DNA from 3 places in the Paenibacillus sp. R14(2021) genome. Region 2 is predicted to be linked to each of the others. Evidence: riboswitches for the same ligand, from Rfam matches in the RefSeq annotation. Region 2 holds a riboswitch; each other region holds the start of a gene.
What was found. A riboswitch is a leader RNA that binds a small molecule or an ion and turns the genes downstream of it on or off. The one in region 2 is predicted to bind cyclic di-AMP.

Region 1 (4,212 bases), 300 kb from region 2:
GACAAAACGCCGCCATCGCCACATCGCAGTGGCGATGGCGGCGTTTTTGCGTCCTTGTTTTGCTTGGCGTGTTCCCATAACCTTACATCGCATGGTCGCCCACGAGCGGCTGCTCCGGTGAACCTGCAGCGGGCTTAACAGGACGTGTGTACCAGCCGGGTCCTGCGATGATCCCAGTTTTGCAACGGATCCGGTTGTAGTGGTATGGTGTAAAGAGCAATCCTAGGAGGAAGATCATGGCGAAGGAATCTAAGAAAAACAGGCAAATCGCGAATATATCGCTCGGTGTGATGGCTGCGGGCTTCGCGGCGACGATTCCGTTCCGTACGGGAGGGCTCGGACTGCTGCATGCGGGGTTTGAGGCCGGCGTCATTGGCGGACTCGCGGACTGGTTCGCCGTAACGGCGTTATTCCGCCATCCGCTCGGCATCCCTATACCGCATACGGCACTCCTGCCGCGCAACCGGAAGAAAATGTCGGAGGGCATCGTGCGCGTTCTGGAAGACCGTCTGCTTGCCAAAGAGAGCATGATCGAGAAGCTGACGCAGATCGAGCTGGCCAAGCAGCTGCTGCCCGCCGTTCGAAGCGCCTTGCATTCAGCCGTCCACAGCGAGCGTCTGCCCCATCTGCTGACAAGCGTACTGCGCAGCGTAGATGCGGAGAAGATCGTGCCGATGCTGTCCGGCGAGATCCGTGCTGCGGCGAAGCGGATCGACCTTGAAGCCGTGCTGCGCGGGTTTCTGCGCAAAGCCGCCGAGAACGGCACGGACGAGCGCATGCTGGATCTGCTGCTGGAGCGCGCCGAGACTTGGGTGAGCACGGAAGGGATGCGCCGCGAGCTGGGCAACGCAGTCATGAACCTCGTTAAAGGGCTGAACGTCGGCGGGCTGATGTCGTTCGCGATCAATGCCTTCATCGGTTATTTGGACGAGGATAAGCTCGGAACGATGCTGCAGTCCTTTATTTTAACCAAAATTCACGAGCTGAAGGTACCGGATACGCAGCGCCGCATGCTCGTCATGGATAAGCTGCGGGAGTCGCTCGAGCTTCTTATTACCAGGCTCTCGGAATCCGGGCAGCTGGACGTTATTCGCGATGAATTGCTGCAAGCCTTTGATATCGACGGCGAGCTGACGAAGCTGTTCGAGCACTTGCGCGAGAAGGGAATTGCATTCCTTCATTCGGAGGACTTTGCAGCTAAGGCATGGCCGTTTCTGGAGCGCTTCCTGAATCGGATGGAGGAGAATGAAGCGCTCATCGCGGATGCCGAGCAATGGCTCAAGGGACAGGCGGCCGGCTTGATCGAACGCAATCACGCCAAGATCGGCGCCTTCGTGAAGGAGAATCTCGATCGGCTGGATAACGATCAGCTCGTGGAATTAATTGAAGACAAGGTAGGCCAGGATCTGCAGTGGATTCGCGTGAACGGCGCGGTCTGCGGCTTTCTCATCGGTCTGGTGCTACGCGGCATCGAAATGATCTCCGGCTACATCTGAGCGTCTGCAGGCGCGGGTCATGCTTCTGTATCAGCCCGCTTATGTCCTGGAATCCAGTAAATCCGCTCTTTTCCCTATTTGCGAGAAACAGCCATATAGTGAGGTAGAGCGAGATTGCTGGCGAATACCTGGGTTGTAAGCGTTATTATCGCAGGGGTTGATCGAAAACGAGAACGGAGCGTACATAGGTTTCCTTTACAAAAGGCAGTCGCAAGCGTAACATACGAGTCATGCTTAAACTTAAACGACGTAATTGATTACGCTGAATTCTCACTTAATTGAGAATCGGGGGAACCATTGAATGCCAGGCATACGGCCGGTAACAGGTACGGAATGCTTGCCATTAGGGGTGAATCTTGAGCCTTGCTCAAGTAGGGCAACTCTCATGCCCGAATCCGACAGCTAACCTCGTAAGCGAACCGGGAGAGGCGACGAATTGTGCGTGCAAATAGACACTTCATCATAGATGTGCCTAGAAGCCGCGAGAGGCGTTCCTCTGTTTAGAGGCAGTCTTTTGCAGGCTTCTTTTTTGATGTTCATTTTCGGTATGCGTATAAGTTAGAGGCGAACTAGTAAATTTATAGATACAAGCAGGAAAAGGGGGCGTTGTTATGGCCGGTTACCGCCGTAAAACTCCGGAGGAATTGCTGTTATCCATTTCTAAAATCCATCGCGGTCGACTTAAAATCTACATCGGCGCCGTCAGCGGCTCCGGGAAAACCTATCATATGCTGCGCGAAGGCCAGGCGCTCAAGCAGCAGGGGATCGAGGTCGTCGTCTGTGCCGTATCGACGATGCGCCGTCCGGAAACCGTGGAGCAGCTCGCGGACTTGGAGCGTATTCCGAGCATCCACTGGATGAAAGGCGACGTCGAGAAGAAGGATTTGAATTTGGATGCCATCGTAGAACGCAATCCCGAGGTGCTGCTGGTGGATTCACTGGCGCATGAGAACCGCCCCAATGCCCGGTTTGCAACACGGCTGGAGGATATTCGCTTCCTGCTCAGCAAAGGAATAAGTGTTATTACGACCGTCAACGTCTACGAGCTTGAAGGTGTGACGGAGCAGGCTCAGAAGCTGACAGGCATCTCGGCGGAATGCACGGTGCCGGCGGATTTGCTGGAGCTTGCGGACGAGGTGCGTCTAATCGACGTATCGCCTGAGACGATTCTGAACCGTTTGAACGAAGGCCGGCTGAATAACATTAAAGATCCTGAGTTGTTGAAGCGAGGGAACGTCGGCAAGTTGCGTGAATTGACGCTTCGCTTAGTTGCCGAGGGCGTCAACGAGTCGCTGGAGAAATACCGCGCGGAGCAGGGGTTCATCGGTCCTTCCGGGGCGTCGGAACGGATTCTTGTCGCCGCACAGTATCATATCAACGGTTCGATCTATATTAGGCGCGGCCAGCAAATCGCCAAGCGGCTCGGCGGCGATCTGCAGGTTGTCGTCTTCGACGATGCTTCCCAGGAGCCGACCAAGGAGCGGGATGCATTCAAGAAATCCATCCTGAAGCTGGTAGAAAAGGTCGGCGCGGGCTTCCGTGAAATTTCGATTACGAACCGCCGCCAGGTTCCTCGCGCGCTCATCCGCTACGCGATGCTCATTAACGCGACGCGTATTGTTATGGGACATTCCAAGCAGACGCGTGCGGAGGAGCTGCGGCAGGGCTCGATCGGCCGGAGCGTCTTGAAGCAGTCGCGCAACATCGACGTGTACTTCATGGCCGACCGTGCGGAGCACGAAGGCGAACGGGTGCTGGAGACGAAGCGTTCGGCGCCTAAGCCTCCCTCCGAGCCGTATCGCCGTTTGAGCACGCAGGAAGTGGAGAAGAAGATCGAGCGGATCCGCCGCGGCACGTTCAAGGTGTATATCGGAGCAGCGCCGGGGGCCGGCAAGACGTATATGATGCTGCGCGAAGGCAATGACTTGCTGCGCAAAGATATCGACGTCGTGATCGGCTTTGTCGAGACGCATGGACGTCCAGGCACGGAGGCGCAGCTCGGTCAGCTGAAGCTCGTCCCTCGAATGGTCATCCAAGACCATGGGAAATCCAGCGAGGAGATGGATGTCGCCGCTATCATTGCTCGCAATCCGGAGGTCGTGCTGATTGACGAGCTCGCGCATGCGAATGCGCCGGGCAGCCGGAACAAACGCCGCTACGAGGATATTCAGGAAATTCTGAACGCCGGTATTTCCGTTATTTCCACGCTGAACGTGCAGCATTTGGAGAGCCTGAAGGACTCCGTGGAGAAAATAACGGGCTGCACGGTTGCCGAAACCGTGCCGGATAATTTCCTTCGTCTGGCTGATGAGATGGAGCTGATCGACGTTGCTCCGGGCGCATTGCAGGAACGGATGCGGGAAGGCAGCATCTATAAGAGCGAGGACGTGGAAGGGGCACTCGCCGGTTTCTTCAAAACAGGCAACCTCATTGCGCTTCGCGAGCTCGCCCTGCGAGAGATTGCCGACGATGTGGATGAGCGGCTCGAAGCATGGGAACGGAACGGCTCCCTGCGGGGACCGTGGCGTAGGCACGAATCGATCTTCGTCGCAGTTACCGCAAGCATGAATGCGGAGCGTCTGATCCGCCGCGGCTTCCGGATTGCCTATCGGCTGAAAGCCGACTGGCATGTGCATTACGTGCAGGAGCACGGCAATCACTCGGAGGAGCATCGCAAGCGGATTGCGGAGATCAAGGAGCTGGTCGAACGTCTCGG
Region 2 (4,212 bases):
AAGGTGTGGGACGGACAGGAAGCCCATATCCAGTACAAAATCGTGCACAGCGCCAAGCTGCTCTGGGCGGCAGTGGATCCGCAGAACGACAACGTGCTCGACAATAAGCATATCAATAATTTCATGAAAGCCGAGATCGAGGAGAAAACCCGCACGCGCTGGAGCGTCGGCGCCGCGAAGCTGATCGAGAGCATCCTCTCCTCGCTCGCCTGGTAACGCACATGCCCAAAGGAGGTGATTAGGTTGCGCAAGCATATGAAGCAAGGCTGGCGGCTGACGATGAAGCACTTCTATATCATTATCATGCTGTTTCTGTACGAGCTCATTTGGGGCTTCTTCCTCTACCGTACAGTCGAAGGCATTGCCGTTCCGCTGCTGAAGCGGTTCCCGGACGCCTATGAAGGAAGCAGCAGCGCCGTTTCGCTGTTCATGACGGAATCACAATTTCAGCTGCTGAAGACGGATCTGGTCCAGCCTTATGCGTGGCTCTTCTGCGGCCTGCTTGCGGGAAGGATGCTCCTGACGCCGTTTCTGAACGCGGGATTGTTCCATTCCCTGCATCATGCGACGGATGAGCAAGGCACCAAGTTTCTGAGCGGTATTCGAAAATCATGGAAGCCGGTCGCCCTGCTCTACCTGCTGGAAACCACGCTCGCGCTTCTACCGGCTGTGTGGCTCCTGCCGCAGGCGCTGAAGCTGTTCCTTGCCAGCGGAACACTCGTGGAATTCGCGAAGGCAGCCGCGCCCTGGGCGGGTGCTTGGCTGTTGTGGGCGGTGCTTCTACATCTGTTATTCCTCGCGATGCAGTTCGGCGTCGTCTCGCAAAGCGGCCCGCTCCGCGCCTTGTGGAGCAGCGTCGTCAACTTCCTTCCTTTCGCCGGCGTGTCGCTCTTCATGTGGGGGATCGGCGCGCTGCTCAGCATGACGATCGCCTCCGTATCCATGATCTGGGCGGGTCTGCTCGCACTCATTCTGCATCAAGGCTACCAGCTGCTGCGAACAATCATGAAGGTGTGGACGGCGGCCGCCCAGTACGACGTCTGGCAGTCCAAGCAAACCTAGCCTATGAACGGCCGCCCGGCCATTCCATTTCGGAATGACCGGGCGGCCGTTCATTTTGTCGCAAATTCCGCATCCAAGATGAGACAATCTTTGCGCCTGTCGCCCGCTGCCTTTAAGCATGGAAAACGGCGCCAATTTCTCTCGGAAACGGCGCCCCTATACGAATCTGAGAACAAAAAGGTTTCACTCTAATAATTTTAATTTGTGAACAAATCGTGAAGTCGGAAGGAGAACCGACAAAATGGACGAATAAGTAGCCGTAAGAAATGAAAATTTTGCCGAATTCCCTAACGGGAAACGGGGGAACCATTCTGGGTGAATTGATCCCGACAGCCGCACGAAAGCGTTTCGCGGCTGCCAGAGGGTATCATAGGGAGCCTTCAACCGAACCCCACAGCTAACCTCGTAGGCACCGGAAGGAGTTTCTCTCTTGAAGAAGCTTTCTGCACTAGTGATCGGACTTGCCATGCTGTTCATTTTCCAAGCCGGCAGCGTTTACGCCGACTCCAAAATGGACGGGGTTATCCAAGATCTGATCGGAACACCTTATGTGTACACCGGCACGACGACGAAAGGGTTTGATTGCTCCGGATTCACGATGTACGTGTTCAAGAAACTCGGCATCGACATTCCGCACGCATCCCGTTCGCAGGCGCAGCTGGGCAAGAAAATCGCCAAGGGTGATCTACTCCCTGGAGACCTCGTATTCTTCAATACGACAGGCAACGGCATCTCGCATGTTGGCATTTATGTTGGAGACGGCAAGTTTGCACATTCCTCCTCCAGCAAAGGTGTCACGATCAGCGGCTTGAACGATTCCTACTTCGGAAAACGTTATGTCACTGCCCGCCGCGTGATGAGCCCGGAAACGTATGAGAAATACGCTAACGATCCATCCGACGAACCAGGCGATAACGATTCAGATTAAAGCATTGCTGCAACAGGCATGAATTTCACGAATATCAGAGCGCTTCTGATATTGCAGGCAAAGCCGCCGTTGTTTGTCCTTAGGACAAGCAGCCGCGGCTTTATTTGTCTATTCCGCAGACGGGCGGCCGCACCACTCAGACCCGTTCATAGCGTACCCACCAGAAGGTCGGGCCGAGCTGGACATCCAAGCCCTTGGCGTGCGGCCCGAACAAATTATGCAGCTCGACCGGTGTGTCACAGCCTTCGCCGCGGCGGTCGACCATGACAACAGTCGCTCCGGCGTCCAGCCGGTCATGCCAGGAGGCAAGAAAGGCTGTGCGTTCCTCCCGAGAAAGCTCGCCCAGGCAGAAGCAAGCAAGTCCTGCTTCGAATTTCTCCGCTACAGCATGAAGCTCCTTCTGCTTGACTGCCACCGAGACGGGCGTCGCCAGCCTTGGCGTCCGCGGCCCCGTTACTCTGAGCACACGTCTGCCCGCCAGCGTATCTTCCAGCGCGTACTCCAGCTTTCTCCACTCTGTGAAGCGTTTCTCCAGACTGTCCCGCCATTTTGCCATTTTACCGATACCTCCCGATGTTCCTTACGCTGACCGACGTAAGGTTAACATTATGTTTATGCTTCGCAGCCTGCCAACTGACCACAAATCTGCTCCTTAGGCTTGTCCCGTGTCTAAAGAGGAATGAAAAGACAAATGATGAATACTAGGTTAATAGGTTAGATGACGGTATGATTTTGCATGCCGGATAAAGGAGCTGCCGCCTCATGTCCTCATCCTCTCCCGCGCTTGCGGGATTCCATACCACGCTTGCCGCCTGGTTCGGTCATTCGTTCGGTGAACCGACGCCCGTTCAGGAGGAAGCATGGGCTGCCATTGCGGACGGCCGGCATACGCTGATCGCTGCGCCAACCGGCTCCGGCAAGACGCTTGCCGCCCTGCTGCCTTGTCTCAGCCGCCTCGCTATCGCCAAAAACAATGCTCATGGCCGCGGGACGAGCTGGCTGCCCGGCGTGCGTATTCTGTATATTACCCCCTTGAAGGCGCTGAATAACGATATTCAGCATCATTTACTCGGATTTATGGAGCAAATCGAGCCGTTCGGACTTCGGGAAGGGGCGGAAGCCTGGCCGATAATCCGCTCCGCCGTCCGTACGGGCGACACGCCTTCAAGCGAGCGGGCACGCATGGCTAACCGGCCGCCGGATGTACTAGTCACGACGCCGGAGTCGCTCTACCTGCTGCTTACTTCGGATAAGGGCCGCCAGATGCTGCGGAACGTGGAGTCGGTCATCGTCGACGAAATTCACAGCCTGGCCGGCGATAAGCGCGGGGCACATCTGTCACTCTCACTCGAGCGGCTGTCCGCGCTGACGGTCTTTCCCGTGCAGCGCATCGGCGTCTCGGCGACGCAGAAGCCCCTGGAGCGGGTCGCTAGGTTCCTGGGCGGCTGGGAGCCGGACGATGCCCGAAACAAGCTGAAGCCGGGCGAGCAGGCTGCAGGCGAGATCCACCCGCTCGGCTACGCGCCGCGGGCGGTCGTCATCGTCGAGAGCGCGATGACCAAAGCTGTTCAAGTCCGCGTAACGATGCCGGACCTAAACCAGCCCGTCCGCACGCGCGACGGCGTGTGGCAGCCGATCATCGAGCGGATCATGGCGCTGATGGAGGGCGCCCGCTCCGTGCTGCTGTTCGTCAACAGCCGCCGGCTGTGCGAGCGGCTCGTGCTTCGGCTTAATGAGCACGCCGGCCAGGAGTTTGCGCGGGCGCATCACGGCAGCCTGGCGCGGGAGCGGCGTCTTGAGGTCGAGCGCATGCTGAAGGCAGGCGAGCTCCGCTGCCTCGTTGCGACCTCATCGCTGGAGCTTGGCATTGACGTGGGCCACGTCGACCTCGTCATTCAGGTCGACTCGCCCAAAGCCGCCGCCGCGGGCATTCAGCGGATCGGCCGCGCCGGGCATGCCGTCGGCGATGTCAGCCGCGGCTATATCGTGGCGCGTCAGCGCAGCGAGCTGCCGGAGGCAGCCGTGCTGTGCCGCAATATTTCGCGGCGGGACATCGAAGCCATTACGCTGCCCCACGAGCCGCTCGACGTGCTGTCGCAGCATGTGGTTTCTATAACGGCGGCTGCGGACATTGGCGTGGACGCACTGCACAGCCTTATTTTGCAAAGCGAGTGTTACCGGTCCTTTCCGCGCGAGCGACTGGAGGCGGCGCTTAAGGTGCT
Region 3 (4,212 bases), 220 kb from region 2:
CTCAGGCACGCAGTAGTACTGCACAGCAACGCTTAGGCTGCCGTATTCTTTACCGCCCGGCTTTGCCGCCATCCGCTGCGCAACTTCCTTCTGAATCATTACGACGATATGCTCAAGCGGAAGCTTCTCTTCGAGCAGCTTCATTAGAATCGGCGTCGTTACGTAGTATGGCAGATTCGCAACGACACTCACGCCGGATAGACCGGCAAACTGCTTGTCCATCAGCTCCTTCAGGTCGAGCTTCAAGACATCGCCGTGCTCTACGTGTACATTCGGCGTTTCTGCAAGGACATCCTTTAGAATCGGGATAAGCCGGTTGTCGATTTCCACGGCCGTGACGCGGCCAGCCGCAGAAGCAAGCTGCTGAGTCAGCGCGCCGATGCCGGGACCGATTTCAAGCGCGCCCTTCGTTTCATCAAGTTCAGCGGCATTCACGATGTTGCGCAAAATATTTTGATCGATCAGGAAATTCTGACCGAGGCTTTTCTTAAACGTAAACCCGTACTTGGCGATGATGTCCTTCGTCCGCTTGGGTGAGGCCACATCTGCAACTGCTTTGGATCCTTCTGTCATGAATGTTCTCCTTCGCTTTCCATCGTTCTCAGTGCGCGCTGGAATTCCTCCTGCGTAATTCTGAACGTGGAGCACCTTTTATAGAACTGCTTGCCATTGGCGTATCCAATGCCGAGCAAATTGCCCATCTTAAGCCGCCGTTCCGATGCCTGTGCATGCACAAGCAATCCTGCCTGCATCAGATCGTCCATCGTCACTTCCGCAAGATTGCCGCTGCCTTCCGTGGCTTCCGTGCGCAAATTGGCCAGCGCTCTCCGAATGGCTTCGGGAGACGCATTCTCTACGCCGATATCGCCCTTATAGAGTGCCTCCTCCTGGGGAAGAAACGCATGCTTGCAGCCTGGGACGCGCTGCGCCACGATTTTGCGGATCCGCTCGCCGGCATGATCGGGGTCGGTGAATATAATAACGCCTCGACGCTGCTGCGCAAGCTCTACCCGCTTCAGCACGGCTTCGCCGATCGCTGAGCCGCCCGTTTCGATGGTTTCCGCTTCTACGGCGCGTTTAATGGCCACGGTATCGTCTTTGCCCTCAACTACAATGATTTCTTTCATCATGGAAGTTCATTCCTTCCTTTCGCACAAACATCTCGCAAGAATCGCCTAAAGCCGTCCATACAGGCGGCCCCATTCTCGTTTGATATGCCTAAGAAGTCATTATGACTTCGTCTTTGCTGAAAATCAAAAAGAAGAGGCATCGCCTCTCCTTATCATGACATATTTAGGCTTCAAATACGATATGAATCAAGTAGCACCATTATTGCTTCTCTACAGATGCTGCAAAGGATGACCGGGTTTCTTACAGAGACTCCGGCTTTTTCGGTCCCAGCACATAGACCGTATAGCCTCGTTTCAGACCGAAACGATCGGCATACGACTCGCTGTTGTAGTAGACATCGATCTTCTTGCCTTTGATCGCACTGCCCGTGTCTTCCGCACGGCGGAAGCCAATGCCTTCAATGTATACCCACCAGCCGATCGGTATGACTCTCGGATCTACGGCAATCGTCCGGCCCTCTTTCACACGCGCACCGGATGCGGTGATGCCGTACTCGGGGTGGTTGACGCCTTTGCCGGTCGAAGCTACGCCGGCGGAATAGGCGGTCAGCGTTACATTTTTCAATATTTTACTCGCACTGAACGTTATGCCCCGTTTCGTCCAAGTGCCGGATGAATTTGCGGAGAGCATCATGACATCAGGTTTCTTCGTCCCGACGGTCACGATCTTATCCACAGCTGCATCTTGATTCAGCTTCTCGACAAGCGTTTGCGAGACGAGTACACCGTCTGCAAATACAGATTCATAACGTTTGACGACCGTGCCCTGCTTGCCGTTCTGGACAAGCTTCTGCTTCCCAAGTTCCAGCTTAGGATCTTCCTTCTTCACAATGGAGAAAGGAACCGGATACGCGGTCTCCGAATATTTCTTATCGATCCTTGTGATCGTTATGACCATGTTCGGAGAAAGTCTATCCGTCAGCGTAGGCACTACTTTATCTTGACTGCGTACCGATATATTAGCCTGATCGATCGCTGCCTGTACAGTTCTCTCTGTCGTGTACAACGTTTTTGCTTTGCCGTCAGCCTTTACTATTAGCGGCACCGCTTGATCAATTACGACGCGGTCGCCGTCTTTAATACCGCCAGAGAGCGGCATCGACACTTTATCATAAGTGCCGACAGTTATGGCTTGTTCATCCAGTAGGCGTTGAAGGACCCATTGTTTGGTCGATACAATGGTTTCTCGTCCGTTCAATACTACGGAGACGTGCTTGTCAGCCGTTCCGTACAACAACACCAAAAACATGAAAGTCATAGCGATTGAGATCATGGCGCTTAAGATAATTAAACGCACATTCTCATGCTTCCATCGCAATGCGAAAGACATGCTGGATGATCGTTTCCCATGGGTGTCCTTAAGCTGGAGTTCTCCCACTTCATCGGTCCTCCTTACATAGCCCCGCCGCCTTTGTTACGCATGATACTTAGACGCGACTATAAAGTGATTAGCGTGCAAGCACGCATTTTCCAAATTCATCCTCGGTGCCACCTCCATGTTAACCCTATGTCGTCAGTTTACGCATTATTCAAACAAAAAGAAGCCCGACGACAGAGGATCTGTTTCGTGGCTTCCCATTAGACAATGGTAGCATGGATTGCATGCACGAGGTTGATCTCTCTTATTGACGCTTGCGAGGTTAGCTGTCGGATTCGGACGTGAGAGTCGCCCTATTCGCTTATGACGCGTCTTTCGAATACTGCGTCGTTTGCGAAATTCACCCCAAGAAGAATTTCATGTTCCACCGACCGCAATGATACGATCAGTTTCAACAATTGGTTCCCCCGCTCTCCGTTTTTCGGAGATTAAGCGATTATTTTGGAAAAGGAATACAAGTTTTGTTACCCTGAAATGAATCATACCTTCTAGCGCTGCACATTGTAAAGAACTGATTAATGACGATTTAACCGAATTTCAAGGAAAAATCCGAGAAAAACAAGCGATTTCTGAAGCGAAATTCAGTTTTTACACCGGATTAGTCCCAATTCCTTGCTTTCAAAACGATTTTCATCATATTCCAAAACATTTCATCGCGTTTTCCGTTGTGATTTTAGCAATTTCTTCTACAGATTTACCTGTGATTTCCGCCATCGTATTTGCTACAAGACGGACGAAAGCCGACTCATTCCGTTTTCCGCGGTGAGGGTGAGGAGCCAAATATGGCGCGTCGGTTTCGATGAGAATCCGGTCGAGCGGCACCCTCGCCATCACTTCTTTTGGTACCCTGGCATTCTGAAATGTAAGCGGTCCACCGAAGGAAATATAGAAATTCATATCGAGGCATTGCTTCGCTGTTTCCCAACTGCCGGAATAGCAATGCATCACCCCTCCGACCGCCTTCGCGTCTTCTTCTCTCAGTATTCGGACTACGTCCTCATGCGCATCGCGATTATGAATGACGATGGGTTTATCTTTCTGCTTGGCAAGCTGGATCTGCTCGCGGAATACGCGCTGCTGCACGTCCTTCGGCGACGTATCCCAATGATAATCAAGTCCGATTTCACCGATGGCGATGACCTTGGGGTGGTCGCATAAAGATGCAATCCAGTCCAAATCGCCCGGAAGCATATCAATGCTGTCTACGGGATGCCAGCCTACCGCCGCATAGATAAACGAATACTGCTCGGCGAGCGCCATCGTCGTAGGGATTGTCTCCCTGTTGAAGCCAATATTGATCAGCGTATGTACGCCCTCGGCCCGTGCCCGTTCGATAACTTCCGCACGGTCTTCGTCGAATTTATGCGAGTCTAAATGTGTATGTGTGTCGATTAACATGATAATGTCTGAAACCCCTTTCTACATTAAAGCAAATAATTCGCGAATATTCGCGGAAAGCAAATGAACCGATTGAAGCAGCGGTTCTTCTGGGTAATAGAGATGGTACTTGCCTTGATGTATGCCGGTAATGGAACGAACAATGTCGGATCGGCCGGAGATTTCCGACAAACGATCATCTCCGGAGAGCAGCAGAATCGGCGGTTTTTCTTCATTCTCCGTCATGCCGGCCGTTCCTGGACGATACACATGGTAGGGCATGTCAAACGGAAAGTCAATTTCTAGATGATAGCTTGGATGTAGACC

Region 1: linked by a shared signal. The riboswitch ahead of KXU80_RS21130 (histidine kinase) and the one ahead of KXU80_RS19715 (C40 family peptidase) in region 2 are both predicted to bind cyclic di-AMP.
Region 3: linked by a shared signal. The riboswitch ahead of KXU80_RS18650 (resuscitation-promoting factor) and the one ahead of KXU80_RS19715 (C40 family peptidase) in region 2 are both predicted to bind cyclic di-AMP.

What each region holds. Positions count from the first base shown of each region.
Region 1 covers NZ_CP080269.1:4,524,716-4,528,927, forward strand. Annotated here, with positions in the region: gene KXU80_RS21125 (DUF445 domain-containing protein) at 237-1,496, shown strand; cyclic di-AMP (ydaO/yuaA leader) riboswitch at 1,747-1,929, shown strand; gene KXU80_RS21130 (histidine kinase) at 2,108-4,212, shown strand, end outside.
Region 2 covers NZ_CP080269.1:4,229,455-4,233,666, reverse strand. Annotated here, with positions in the region: gene KXU80_RS19725 (M1 family metallopeptidase) at 1-216, shown strand, start outside; gene KXU80_RS19720 (hypothetical protein) at 244-1,062, shown strand; cyclic di-AMP (ydaO/yuaA leader) riboswitch at 1,329-1,489, shown strand; gene KXU80_RS19715 (C40 family peptidase) at 1,493-1,990, shown strand; gene KXU80_RS19710 (hypothetical protein) at 2,127-2,546, opposite strand; gene KXU80_RS19705 (DEAD/DEAH box helicase) at 2,753-4,212, shown strand, end outside.
Region 3 covers NZ_CP080269.1:4,007,256-4,011,467, reverse strand. Annotated here, with positions in the region: gene rsmA (16S rRNA (adenine(1518)-N(6)/adenine(1519)-N(6))-dimethyltransferase RsmA) at 1-573, opposite strand, end outside; gene rnmV (ribonuclease M5) at 570-1,130, opposite strand; gene KXU80_RS18650 (resuscitation-promoting factor) at 1,372-2,508, opposite strand; cyclic di-AMP (ydaO/yuaA leader) riboswitch at 2,745-2,953, opposite strand; gene KXU80_RS18645 (TatD family hydrolase) at 3,142-3,906, opposite strand; gene KXU80_RS18640 (HD domain-containing protein) at 3,928-4,212, opposite strand, start outside.